DNA from 3 places in the Mesorhizobium sp. M0500 genome. Region 3 is predicted to be linked to each of the others. Evidence: predicted binding sites of a transcription regulator. Region 3 holds the regulator's gene; each other region holds the start of a gene.

Region 1 (4,599 bases), 130 kb from region 3:
TTCGGAGCTATGATGGCAAATTCATCGCCGCCGAGACGCGCGAGCATCTGTCCGTGGCGCGGGATGCCGGAAATGCAGTGCGCCAGCTTCTGCAGCATAGCATCGCCGGCCCCGTGGCCATAGAGGTCGTTGACTTGCTTGAACCGGTCAAGGTCAAGCAGCAGGAGCGCCAGATGTCCATCCTTGCCGCCACGATCCATCGAGGCGAATTCTGCTTCCAGCCGGGAAGAAAAGCTCCGCCGATTGGCAAGCCCGGTAAGCGGATCGAAATGCGCGAGGCGGAGGATCTCTTGTTCTGCCTTCTTGCGCTCACGGATGTCGCGAACGGCAAGCACCGTATGAGGCCTGCCGCAGTAGGTGATTTTCCTGGCGATCAGCTCGACAGGAATTCTCGCCCCGTCGCTGCCCCTTAACTTCGCTTCCTGCGCCTGTTCGCCGAAGCCGGACATATCGGCTGCGCTCTGTCCGTCGAAAAGCTCGCCGAATTGCATCGTGTTCAGGGTGGCTGTCGCTGTTCCGGTCAGCTTCGCCATACTGTCATTGGCGCTGACAATGCGGGTGCCATCGCAAACGATCAGACCTTCCACCGCCGCATTGGCGAGATCGTGCATGCGATCGGCCTCGAGCTTCTGGCGGCGAAAGCGCAGGTCGATCCATAGCGCGGCACCCGATAGCACAAGGATTATCAGGCTGGCGACCGCTGCGGCAAAGGCCTGGGAAATGGGCTCGATGGAATGTTCGGATATTTCAATCGAGGAATCCGGAATGATCGACACCGCGGCCATCGCGATGAAATGCAAGCTGCAAATCGCCAGCGTTAAAAGCGCGGCGCCGCCGAAAGTCGCGAGCGCTGACGGACGGCGCAAGACGACAAGGAGCGCCAGTGCCGCGAGGGTCACGCCGGCCAGAAGCGATATCGCGACAAGGAGCAGGTTCCATACGACCCGGCCTTCGACCTCGAAAGCTGCCATGCCGATGTAGTGCATCGTCGCGATGGCGCCGCCCAGAATGGCGCCACCGGCGAGGAAATGGTCGATGCCGCGGCGCAAGGTGGCGACCCACATCCCAAGCGCGGTCATGATAACGGCGGCGGCAAGCGAAAAGGCGGATAATCCCGGATTGTATGCGTTCGGTATTCCCGGCGTAAACGCGGTCATGGCGATGAAATGCGTCGCCCATATGCCGAACCCGGTCGAGGCTGCGGCGATCATCAGCCAGACAAGCCGGTTTCGCTCGGTCGATCGGCCGACATGCTTAAGGAGATTAACCGCTGAGAAGCAAGAAATTCCACAGACGAGTGCGGCAAGCGCAACCAGTCTCGGATCGTGCTGACTTACAATACAATTATAGACCGTCAGCATCCTGGTTCACTCGGTCTGCCAAAACTAACAGGGGAGGTGTGACTGATTAGTTCTTGGAGATTTTAACGAATGGTTAACCCGCGGGCCATGAGGCGGGTCTTTTCGGGGGAAAACCGACGCCGCTGCGCCGAAAAGACGGTGATGTGATTTCTTGCGCCCGGTTCGGTAGCGAGTGCACTTTAGGAAGGAATGATGTTCATTGATCCGCAATAAAACCGTTGTCCGATTGTCATCAGCGCCACATATTGGCTTTGCGGAAGTGCCCCTTTCGCCAATGACAAACGGGAGATGAAACATGAAGTTCTTCGGCTTTGCGGCCGGTATCGCCGCCACCGTGACCCTGCTTTCCACCACCTCCGCCTTCGCCGTCACGCAGATCAGCTGGTGGCACGCCATGACCGGCGCCAACGCCGAGGTCGTCGCCAAGATCTCCAAGGATTTCAACGCCAGCCAGAGCGACTATGAGCTCGTTCCGGTGTTCAAGGGCACCTATCCGGAGACGCTGAATGCCGGCATCGCTGCCTTTCGTGCCGGGCAAGCGCCCGATATCCTCCAGGTGTTCGACGTCGGCACCGGCGTGATGATGGCGGCCGAGGGTGCGATAAAGCCGGTGGCCGATGTGATGACCGGCGCCGGGATGACTTTCGACAAGAGCCAGTATCTGCCCGGCATCGTCGGCTATTATTCGAAGCCGGACGGCACCATGCTATCGTTCCCCTACAACTCTTCCTCGCCGATCCTCTACTACAACAAGGACATCTTCCAGAAGGCAGGCCTCGACGTGAACAATCCGCCCAAGACGTGGAACGAGGTGTGGGAAGCTGCCAAGAAGATCAAGACGAGCGGCGCCGCCCCTTGCGGCTATACCTCGACCTGGCTGACCTGGATCCACCTGGAGAATTTCGCGGCGTGGAATGACGTGCCTTGGGCCACCCAGCAGAATGGCCTGGCCGGCGGTGATGTCGAACTCAAGATCAATGCGCCGATTTTCGTCAACCACTTCCAGGCGCTCGCTGACCTGGCCAAGGACGGCACATTCAAATATGGCGGGCGCACCTCCGAAGCCAAGCAGATATTCCTCGCCGGCGAATGCGGCATCTTCACCGAATCGTCGGGCGGCCTCGGCGATATCGTCAAGTCCGGCATGAACTATGGCATCGGCCAGCTTCCTTACGACAGTGACGCCAAGGGTGCCCCGCAGAACACGACGCCGGGCGGTGCCAGCCTGTGGGTGTTCGGCAACAAGTCGGACGAGGAATACAAGGGTGTCGCCGCCTTCTTTGCCTATCTGTCCAAGACCGATGTGCAGGAATATCTGCACCAGAAGTCGGGATACCTGCCTGTGACGCTCGCCGCGTATGAGGCGACGAAGAAATCAGGCTTCTATGACAAGAACCCCGGCCGCGAGACACCCATCCTGCAGATGATCGGCAAGTCGCCGACCGACAATTCGAAGGGCGTGCGCCTGCCGAATCTGCCGCAGGTGCGCGATATCCAGAACGAGGAGCTGGAGAAGATGCTGGCCGGCCAGCAAACCGCCCAGCAGGCACTCGACAATGCGGTTGCGCGCGGCAACGCGGCGATCAAGGAAGCGCTGGAGAACTGACGGGATTATCTCGGTTAGTCGGTTGGAATATCGCCCACGCGAGCCGGCGTGGGCGATACCTGGATAGCGAGGGAAATCAGCCTGTCTCCACGCGTCGTCTTTCCCAACAAGATCCTGCCCTACCTGCTGGTGGCGCCACAACTCGCCATCACCCTGGTTTTCTTCTACTGGCCGGCCGGTCAGGCGCTTTACCAGTCGATGCTCAGGCAAGACCCGTTCGGGCTGAAGAGCAGGTTCGTCTGGTTTGCCAATTTCCGGAAGGTGCTGGCCGATCCGGCCTACCTCAACTCGATCAAGGTCACCGTAGTGTTCTCTCTTGCGACCGCGATCGTTGCCATGGTTGTGGCCCTGCTGCTCGCGGTCATGGCCGAGAAGGCCGTGCGCGGCAAAGGCCTCTACCGCACACTGTTGATATGGCCTTACGCCGTGGCGCCGGCGATTGCCGGCATGCTTTGGCTTTTCCTGTTCAATCCCTCGATCGGCTCGTTGGCCTATTTGCTGAGAAGCCTCGGCATCGTATGGGACCCGCTGCTCAACGGCACCCACGCCATGATCCTGCTGGTGTCGGCTGCTGCCTGGAAGCAGATCAGCTACAACTTCCTGTTCTTCGTCGCCGGCCTGCAGGCGGTGCCGAAAACGCTGATCGAAGCGGCGGCCATGGACGGCGCCGGCGAAACCAAGCGCTTCTGGACCATCGTCTTCCCGCTGCTTGCGCCGACAACCTTTTTCCTGCTGGTCGTCAACACCGTCTATGCCCTGTTCGACACGTTCGGCATCGTTCATGCCGTCACCGGCGGCGGGCCGGGCAAGACGACCGAGACGCTGGTCTACAAGGTCTACAATGACGGCTTCGTCAATCTGATCCTGGGCGATTCGGCGGCGCAGTCGGTCATCCTGATGGCCATCGTCATTGCGCTCACAGCGATCCAGTTCCGCTATGTGGAACGCAAAGTCCATTACGGCTGAGGGCAGCGATGATCGGCCAGTCCCCGCTCCGCACCTTCATCGCCCATGCCGTGCTCATCCTCGGCATATTGATCGTGGCTTTTCCGATCTACTACACCTTCGTTGCCTCGACGCACACGCTGCAAACGATCCTCAGGCCGCCCCTGCCGCTCTTGCCCGGCGACCAGCTATGGAACAATTACAGCGAGGCGCTGTTCGGCGGCATCGGTCGTATCGGCGGGGTCAGCGTCGGCAGGCTGCTCCTCAACACCACGATCATGGCGCTCGGCGTTGCGGTGGGAAAGATCTTCATCTCGATCCTGTCGGCCTACGCGATTGTGTTCTTTCGCTTTCCGCTGCGCATGACCTTCTTCTGGCTGATCTTCATCACCTTGATGCTTCCAGTCGAGGTGCGCATCCTGCCGACCTACAAGGTGATGGTCGATCTCGGCATGATCGACACCTATGCCGGCCTGATCGTCCCGCTGATCGCCTCGGCCACCGCAACGCTGCTGTTTCGCCAGTTCTTCATGACCATACCGGGCGAATTGGTCGAGGCGGCGCGTGTCGACGGTGCCGGGCCATGGCGCTTCTTTTTCGATATTCTGGTGCCGCTGTCGCGGACAAACATCGCCGCGCTGTTCGTGATCCTCTTCATCTATGGCTGGACGCAGTATCTTTGGCCGC
Region 2 (4,599 bases), on a different contig from region 3:
TCGACGGCGACCGGCCCGAACTGTTCGTCAGGGATGCGGCGCTTGCTTCGCCGAATGGTATCTTCGCCGATGGCGGCCGGCTGATCGTCGCTTCGTGGGGCAGGGGCATCAAGCCCGACTTCAGCACCGCGGAGCCGGGCGGCCTGCTCTCGGTCGATCTTGCTACCAAGGCCGTTTCGCCACTGGCTGGCGCGGAAAAGTTTGCCAACCTCGATGGCGTCGTTGCCATCGGCGGCAGCATCTACGCCACTGCCTATATGACCGGCACGCTCTACCGCTACAAAGCCGGCGGTACGCCGCAAGTGGTTGCGACGTTCAAACCGGGCAGCGCCGACATCGGCACCGACGGCAGGTCGACAATCTTCGTGCCGCTGATGAACGAGGGCGAGGTCTCAGCGTTGGGCCTCGACTAAGCCGGCAGTTGCCGGCTCAGGCGGCGGGCGCGGCTTTCCTCAGCTGCGCCCGCGCATCCGTGATCGAGGCGGCATAAGTCACCAGCGGCCGCTTGACACCGTGGTTGATCAGCATGCGGCGTACTCCTGCGGTGAAGCGCCTGATATAATGAAGCGAACGCCGGCGCGGCTCGCCTTGTGGGCCGCACCCTCGATGACATTGGCTGCCGTCGAATCGAAGAACGGCACCGCCGAACAGTCGAGGATGAAGTTCCGGCGCTGGCGCGGTCGGCGACGTCTTCCTGCACCAAGGATTGATGGTCTGCCTCCAAACATGCAGCACTCTTTGCCAGCCGATGCGCAGTCATGCTACAAACCTCGGCATCGTTTGGCGGGACATCCACTGCGATCCCGAATGCACAGGCACGACTTCAAAAGGATGAGCGGGTGAAGATATTCAAAGCGTTGGCGACCTCGACAGCCTTGCTGTCGATGGTTTTCCTGCTGGCAGGCTGCGGTCATGGCCTGATCAATAGGCTGATTTGAGTCAGGTGCCGTCGGCCCGCCCAAGCCATCGCTGCAGGAACCGTGCCGCAAGCCAGCACAGCATCGCCCAGGCAAAGCCGGCGCACCAGCCGGCCAATACGTCGGACGGCCAGTGGACGCCGAGATAGATGCGGCTGATGCCGACCACCACCGTCGTCAGCACCGCCAGCCCGAGTACATAGATCTTCGTTGTCCGCCCGGGCAAAAACCGCGCCGCCATGCTGCCCAGCGTCAAATATGTCACCGCCGACAGCATGGCGTGGCCGCTCGGAAACGAAAGCGATGCCACATCGGCGAGATGCGAGACCAGATCAGGGCGCGGTCGGTCGATATCGAATTTCAGCACGCTTGACAGGAGCTGGCCGCCCGCTACCGCGACGAACATGAGAAGCGCCGCGCCTGGCCTGCGGATAAGGAGCAGATAGACGATCATTGCTGCCGTGATCAGCACCAGTACGCTGGCGCTGCCGAGGCTGGTGATATCGCGCATCGCCCCTTCCAGCCACGCCGGTCCGATCGGATTGTCGGGCTGCCCGGCCTCGCGGAAGGCAAGCAGGATTTCGGTGTCGAAGGCATGCGGCGTGGTGGCCCGCGCCAGCTCCATCAGCTCCTCGAACCCCCACAGCCCGCCGGCAATGACCAGCCCGGCCAGCAGAACCGGGAACTCCAGCCAGTTGCGCAGTCTGCTTGCAATCTTCTTCATCGGCCCGATCGCAGTTACAGCCTTTGCAGATAGGGCCCGAGCGTGATCAGCGCCACAGCTGCGATGGCAAGCACGATGCCGGTTGCCTGTAAGGCATTGACGCGCTCGCCGAAGAAGACCAGCGCCACCACATTCACCGACACCAGCTGGATCACCGCCGACAGGCTGAACGACACCGACATGCCGAATTCACGGATCAGCCTCAGCATGATCAGATTGCCCAGCGAATAGAGCGCCAACGTCAGCACAATCTTGCCGAGGCTCGGCGCCAGCCCCCACTGTTTTGCGGCCATCGCCGCCAGCAGGAAGATCACCGTCGAAACGCAGAGCTGCCCAAGTCCCCAGAAACTCACTTTTGTTCCTCCCGATGCGGTCCCTACGCGCCTGCCGCAGCTCTTGTTTCCGAAGCGCCGGTCGCGGTCAAGCGGGGCCGATGTTGGATACGAAATCGCAGGCGGCAATTAGCCGGCATGTCATCAAACTGTGACCTGCCGGCGATACCGGATTGGCCAGGCAACACGCTCCAGCAATCCATCCAGCCAGAGGCAGGCCCAATGACCGAACATCGCTCCCCTGACGCCCATTTTCGCACCAGCCTGCTCGAGGAAAACGATGGGCCAGGAGCCAATCCCACCGACAACCGCACCATGGGTGAGATCATCGCCGCGCGGTTCTCGCGCCGCGGCTTCCTCAAGGGCTCGCTTGCCGTCTCGGCCATAGCCGCTACCGTCAGCCCGCTGGCGCTGATCACCGCCGACAATGCCCGCGCCGCCGAAGGCTCCGCCTTCGCTTTTGACGAGCTCGAGGCCGGCATCGACGACAAGCATCACATCGCACCCGGCTATGACGCCGATGTACTGCTGCGCTGGGGCGATCCGCTGTTCGCCGATTCGCCGGAATTCGATCCGACAAAACAGTCGGCGGAAGCCCAGGCCAGACAATTCGGCTACAACAACGACTATGTCGGTTATATCCCGATCGACGGCTCGGCCGAGCACGGCCTGCTGGTCGTCAATCACGAATACACCAATCCGCACCTGATGTTTCCGGGCCTCGTCACCATCATCGATGGCAAAGCCAAGCAAGCACCCCTCAGCAAGGAGCAAGTGGATGTCGAGATGGCCGCGCATGGCGGCACTATCGTCGAGATACGCAAGGTATCAGGCAAATGGCAGGTCGTTCGCGACGGCAAGCTCAACCGCCGCATCACCTCCAACACCGAGATCGCGCTCTCCGGCCCGGTCGCCGGCCACGACCGCGTCAAGACCAGCGCCGATCCGACCGGCACGAAGGTCATCGGCACCATCAACAATTGCGCCGGCGGCGTCACGCCGTGGGGCACCTATGTCATGGCCGAGGAGAACATCCACGGCTATTTCTCGGGCGAGCTGCCGCAGGGCCACAAGGAGGCGGCCAATTACAAGCGCCTCGGCATTCCCGAAGGTGCCTATGAATGGGCAGCGCATTACGGCCGTTTCGACATCGGCAAGGAGCCTAACGAGCCGAACCGCTTCGGCTGGATCGTCGAGGTCGACGTCCTGGATCCGACTTCGGTGCCGAGGAAGCGCACCGCGATGGGGCGCTTCAAGCATGAGGGCGCCGAATCGATCGTCGCCCAGGATGGCCGTGTCGTCTTCTATCTCGGCGACGACGAGCGCTTCGACTATGTCTATAAGTTCGTCACCACAGGCAAGTTCAATCCGGACAACCGCCCCGCGAACATGGATTTGCTCGACGACGGCACCTTGCATGTCGCCAAGTTTGCCGACGACGGTTCGGTCGAATGGCTGCCGATCGTCTTCGGCCAAGGGCCGCTGACGGCGGAGAACGGCTTTGCCAGCCAGGCCGACGTGCTGATCGAGACGCGCCGCGCCGCCGACCTGCTCGGCGCCACCAAGATGGACCGCCCGGAAGACATCCAGCCCAATGCCGCCAACGGCAAGGTCTATGTCATGCTGACCAACAATTCGAAGCGCGAGGCCGACCAGGTCGACGCTGCCAATCCGCGTGCCGAAAATGCCTTTGGCCACATCATCGAGATCGTCGAGGACGGCGGTGATTTCACCGCGACAAAGGGCAGGTGGGAAATCCTGCTGAAATGCGGCGATCCCGCTGTGACCGACGTCGGCGCCACCTTCTCGACCGCAACCACCGCCAATGGCTGGTTCGGCATGCCGGACAATTGCACGGTAGATTCGGCTGGTCGCCTCTGGGTCGCCACCGACGGCCAAGGCCCGAAAGCCACCGGCCGCACCGATGGTCTGTGGGCTGTCGATACGGAGGGGACGGCACGGGCGACATCAAAGCTGTTCTTCCGCGTGCCGATCGGCGCCGAAATGTGCGGTCCCCTGTTTGCGCCGGACGACCAGACCGCCTTCGTTGCCGTCCAGCATCCGGGCGACGGCGGCGAGGACTGGGAGGCTTTCGGCCGTCCGTCCTACTATGAGGATTTGTCGACGCGCTGGCCCGACTTCAAGCCGGACATGCCGGTGCGCCCGGCGGTCGTTGCCATCACCAGGCAAGGCGGCGGCAAGATCGCGGTCTGACACGCAGCAAGGTCTTGCAGTCTCAAGGAAGGATTTCGGCCATACGAAATCCTTCCTTCCGATACGGGATGCATCCATGCTGCGCATCAGGCGCCGACTAATCATTCGCTGCGCTGAGCCACGGCGACATTCATTGTGCTTCGCAACCTGAAGCCGATGGACTCGTATAACGCTATGGCCGCGGCGTTGCTGGCATAGGCGTGGAGATAGGGAACTTCGCCGCGCGCCACTATCCGGTTTGCCACGAATAGGGACAGCAGCTTGCCCAGGCCACCGCCGCGAAATTCCGGATGTGAGCACACCCCGCTGAGTTCGGTATAGCCAGGTTGCTTCATGCGCTCGCCGGCCATTGCCGCAAGCCTGCCCTCGATTTTCACACCCCAAAAATCGCCCAGGCTCAAGGCTTCGAGCG
Region 3 (4,599 bases):
GAGAAGACGAAGATCGAGGTCAAGAATCTCAACTTCTACTACGGCCAGAGCAAGGCGCTGAAGGACATCAGCCTGTCGCTGCCTGAGCGCAGTGTCACGGCCTTCATCGGCCCTTCGGGCTGCGGGAAATCGACGCTGCTGCGTGTGTTCAACCGCATCTATGAGCTCTACCCAAAACAGACGGCCGAGGGCCAGGTGCTGCTCGACGGCAAGAACATTCTCGACCGGTCGCAGGATCTCAACCTCCTCAGGACCAAGATCGGCATGGTGTTCCAGAAGCCGACGCCGTTCCCGATGTCGATCTACGAGAACATCGCCTTCGGCGTCAGGCTCTACGAGAACCTCGGCAAGTCCGAGATGGACGGCCGCGTCGAACAGGCGTTGAAGCGCGCCGCGCTGTGGAGCGAGGTCAAGGACAAGCTCAACGCCAGCGGCTTGAGCCTATCTGGCGGCCAGCAGCAGCGGCTCTGTATCGCCCGCACCGTGGCCGTGAAGCCGGAAGTCATTCTGCTCGACGAACCGGCTTCGGCCCTCGACCCGCTGTCGACTGCCAAGATCGAGGAACTGATCGACGAATTGCAAGCCGACTACACGATCGTCATCGTCACCCACAACATGCAGCAGGCGGCGCGCGTGTCGCGCCAGACCGCCTTCATGTATCTGGGTGAACTGGTCGAGTTCGACCGGACCGAGAAGATCTTCACGTCGCCCCGCGAGAAGCGCACGCAGGACTACATCACTGGCCGCTTCGGCTGAGCCGTTCCGATCATGCATATGAGGACAGGACCATGGGCGAACACACAGTCGCTTCTTTCGACGAGGATCTCGAGCAGATCAGCAAGCTGATCCGCGACATGGCCGACCTCGCCGGTTCGATGGTCGGCGGGGCGACCAAGGCCCTGTTGAATTCCGACAACGTGCTGGCGCAACGCGTCGTTTCCGACGACGCCATCATGGATGCGCGTCAACGCGAACTGGACGACCGCGCCATAACCCTGATCGCCAAACGCCAGCCGATGGCCCACGATCTTCGCCATGTGGTCGGAGCGATCCGCATGGCGGGCGACCTCGAACGCATCGGCGATCTTGCCAAGAATATCGCCAAGCGCGTGAGTGCGGTCGGCCTCAGCGCCACGCCGCGGGACCTGTCGCATTCCATCGACGCGATGGCGCAGCTGGTTCTCATCCAGGTGCAGGGTGTCATCGAGGAATATGCTGCAGGCGATGCGGCCGCGTTGGCCAAGCTGCGTGCCGCCGACGAGCGCATCGACGTCAAATACACGTCCGTGTTCCGCGAGCTCTTGACCTACATGATGGAAGATCCGCGCAACATCACCGCTTGCACGCACCTGCTGTTCTGCGCCAAGAATCTGGAGCGGATCGGCGACCATGTCACCAACATCGCCGAAAATGCGTATTATGTGCTGACCGGCGAGCAATTGCCGGTCAATCGTCCGAAGCAGGACGAAACGACAATGTCCGCACCGGTGACATGATGGGGGTGCCCAGCCGATGATCGCACCACGCATAATGGTGGTGGAGGACGAGGAGCCGTTGGGTGTGCTGCTCCGCTACAATCTCGAATCCGAAGGCTACCAGGTCGAGGTGGTGACACGCGGCGACGAAGCCGAGATCCGTTTGCAGGAGAATGTGCCCGACCTTTTGGTGCTCGACTGGATGATACCAGCGGTTTCCGGCATCGAGCTCTGTCGTCGGTTGCGGGTGCGCCCCGAAACCGAGCGGCTGCCGATCATCATGCTGACCGCGCGCGGCGAGGAGAGCGACCGGGTGCGCGGTCTTTCGACCGGCGCCGACGACTATCTGGTCAAACCGTTTTCGACACCGGAATTCATGGCCAGGGTCAAGGCGCTGCTGCGGCGCGCCAAGCCGGAAGTGCTGTCCAGCGTGCTGAAGGTAGGCGACATCGTGCTCGATCGCGAATCGCACAGGGTCTATCGCAAGAAGAGCGAAATCAGGCTCGGGCCGACCGAATTCCGGCTGCTCGAGTTCATGATGCGGCATCCGGGCCGTGTCTTCTCGCGCAGCCAGTTACTCGATAATGTCTGGGGCGAGACAATCTACATCGACGAACGCACCGTCGACGTGCATGTCGGGCGGCTGCGCAAAGCCGTCAACAACGGCCGGATGCCGGATGTCATCCGCACCATCCGCGGTGCCGGCTATGCGATCAGGGAAGATTGACCCGCCTGGTCAGGCTACGTTCTTTCTGACGCTGGGCCTCATTTGCGCGCCCGGCGCGAAAATCTCCTGGTCGACGAAGCTTAACGCCCGCATCGCGCAGCCTTCGCGGATCAGCGGCAATTCGTTCGGCTCTGTATCGAAGGAGATCGAGCCTGAATGCTGGCCGCCGGCGGTCTGGGCGATTGCCTTCCGCATGGCCGGCTCGATCAGATCGAAGGCGGCGGCACTGGCGCCGACCATCGCGACCGGTGCCGGATCGATCAGCGCGAACAGCGAGCCGAGACCGAAACCCAGCGCTTCGCCGGCCTTGCGGTAGGCCTCGCGTTCCGGCCCATCTTTCTCGCGCGCCCGGGCCGCCAGTGCTCGCATGTCGGCGTCGCTGACGTCGGCGATCGGTTCGCTTTCTTCGCTCATCTGCCTGGCGTTGCGCCAGATGGCGTAGTTGCCGGCATAGGCCTCGATGCAGCCGCGCCGCCCGCAACGGCAGAGCGCGCCGCCCGGACGATGGATCATGTGGCCAAATTCGCCACCCGAGGAATGCGTCCCGGTGAACAGTTCGCCCTTCAGCACCAGCCCCATGCCGATGCCATGCGAAAGCAGGATGGCGATGAAGTCGTCGCGATAGCGATCCGGATTGCGCCAGCGCAAAGCCACCGCCATCATGTTGCAGTCGTTCTCCACCGTTGCCGGGATGCCGAATTCGTCCTCCAGCATGTCGGCAAAGGCGATGTCGGTCTGCGGCGTGATCGGCGACCACAGCATGGCGCGTGCAGGGGAGTCGGTAATGCCCTGAATCGCCAGGGCGATGCGGGCGACACTGCGGACGTCAAGGTCTGGATCCTGCAGCCGGCGCCGGACGATGGCCATGCATTCACGGATCAGCTCGTCGCGCGGCATGGTCAGCGTGTCCAGCCGGCGCTGTTCCTCGGCGACCACCTGTCCCGTATAGTCGATAATGGCGGCCGACAGGAAATTCAGCGACAACACCACGGTCAGCACCGCCGCCGCTTCCGGGTTGAGGGCGAGGCCGACCTGCGGACGACCGCGTTTCAACGAAACGGGCTCACTTGCCTTGCTCTCGGCGAGGATGCCTTCCCGTATCAGGTCGGAAGAGATCGCCGATATGGTCGAATGACTGAGGCCGGTAGTAGCTGCGATCTCAGTACGCGATGGCTGGCCGGCCCGGCGCACCGCCGAGATCACCATCGCCCGGTTGCGCCGGCGCAAATCGTCATGGCGGATTCCGACCGACATTGTTTTGCTTTCCTCCCGGTTGCCGCGGCCGCTCATGAACCGGAAGCCGTCGGTAATGTCCGACAAATAGTGTCGGACGCAGGCAAATAGTGTCAGATGCAGGTGGCGCTGTCATCGTTTATTCCGACGCTCGAAAAAACTCGCAGAGTCATCAAAATCCATCAGAATCGATGTTGACAGCAGCCGGAGATCGGGCCAGTATTTTTTCGAGGCTCGAAAAAATTAGAGCTTCTAAGCTGGTCTTTGAGCCAATTGGTCACGCCGTACGCGGCGCAGGGAGGATATGATGAAGAAATTCACGACCGCCATTCTGGCGGGTGTCGCCATGACGCTGGCGCTGGCGTCGGTGGCGCAGGCTAAAGACAAGGTCATCGGCGTTTCCTGGTCGAACTTCCAGGAAGAGCGCTGGAAGACCGACGAGGCCGCAATGAAGGCGGCCATTGAGGCCGCAGGCGACAAGTATATTTCCGCCGACGCACAGTCCAACCCCGGCAAGCAGCTCACCGACGTCGAGAGCCTGATCTCGCAGGGCGCCAGCGCACTGATCATCCTGGCGCAGGACGCCTCGGCCATCGGGCCGGCCGTGCAGAAGGCACTGGACGAAGGCATCCCGGTCGTCGGCTATGACCGGCTGATCGAGAACAAGGACGTGTTCTATCTGACCTTCGACAACAAGGAAGTCGGCCGCATGCAGGCCCGCGAAGTCTTCAAGGTGAAGCCGGAAGGCAACTACGTCTTCATCAAGGGTTCGGGTTCCGATCCGAATGCCGATTTCCTGTTTGCCGGTTCGATGGAGGTGCTGAAGGAGGCCATTGACGGCGGCAAGATCAAGAATGTCGGCGAGGCCTATACGGACGGCTGGCTGCCGGCCAACGCTCAGAAGAACATGGAACAGTTCCTGACCGCCAACGACAACAAGGTCGATGCCGTGGTCGCCGCTAATGACGGCACTGCCGGCGGCGTCGTCGCCGCGCTGACGGCGCAAGGGCTGGCCGGATCGGTTCCGGTTTCGGGCCAGGACGGCGACCACGCCGCGCTGAACCGCATCGCGCTCGGCACACAGACCGTGTCGGTGTGGAAGGATGCGCGCGAGCTCGGCAAGAATGCCGCCGAGATCGCCTCGCAACTGGCCGACGGCAAGCA

The links. Region 3 encodes PhoB, which activates phosphate uptake and scavenging genes when phosphate is short. Its sites were predicted from a motif close to TGTCATNNANCTGTCAT; they were not measured.
Region 1: a site for PhoB is predicted at 1,578-1,594, ahead of ugpB (sn-glycerol-3-phosphate ABC transporter substrate-binding protein UgpB). Genes of this name have one in related genera too.
Region 2: a site for PhoB is predicted at 2,113-2,129, ahead of NKI70_RS19335 (PhoX family protein). Genes of this name have one in related genera too.

Annotation. Positions count from the first base shown of each region.
Region 1 covers NZ_JAMYRB010000002.1:14,084-18,682, reverse strand. Annotated here, with positions in the region: gene NKI70_RS03805 (bifunctional diguanylate cyclase/phosphodiesterase) at 1-1,361, opposite strand, end outside; gene ugpB (sn-glycerol-3-phosphate ABC transporter substrate-binding protein UgpB) at 1,657-2,967, shown strand; gene ugpA (sn-glycerol-3-phosphate ABC transporter permease UgpA) at 3,049-3,933, shown strand; gene ugpE (sn-glycerol-3-phosphate ABC transporter permease UgpE) at 3,942-4,599, shown strand, end outside.
Region 2 covers NZ_JAMYRB010000010.1:79,726-84,324, reverse strand. Annotated here, with positions in the region: gene NKI70_RS19355 (SMP-30/gluconolactonase/LRE family protein) at 1-413, shown strand, start outside; partial or broken gene NKI70_RS19350 (sodium-independent anion transporter) at 430-680, opposite strand; gene NKI70_RS19345 (phosphatase PAP2 family protein) at 940-1,641, opposite strand; gene NKI70_RS19340 (hypothetical protein) at 1,656-1,994, opposite strand; gene NKI70_RS19335 (PhoX family protein) at 2,196-4,187, shown strand; gene NKI70_RS19330 (GNAT family N-acetyltransferase) at 4,289-4,599, opposite strand, start outside.
Region 3 covers NZ_JAMYRB010000002.1:140,476-145,074, reverse strand. Annotated here, with positions in the region: gene pstB (phosphate ABC transporter ATP-binding protein PstB) at 1-756, shown strand, start outside; gene phoU (phosphate signaling complex protein PhoU) at 789-1,496, shown strand; gene phoB (phosphate regulon transcriptional regulator PhoB) at 1,513-2,202, shown strand; gene NKI70_RS04430 (ROK family protein) at 2,212-3,456, opposite strand; gene xylF (D-xylose ABC transporter substrate-binding protein) at 3,743-4,599, shown strand, end outside.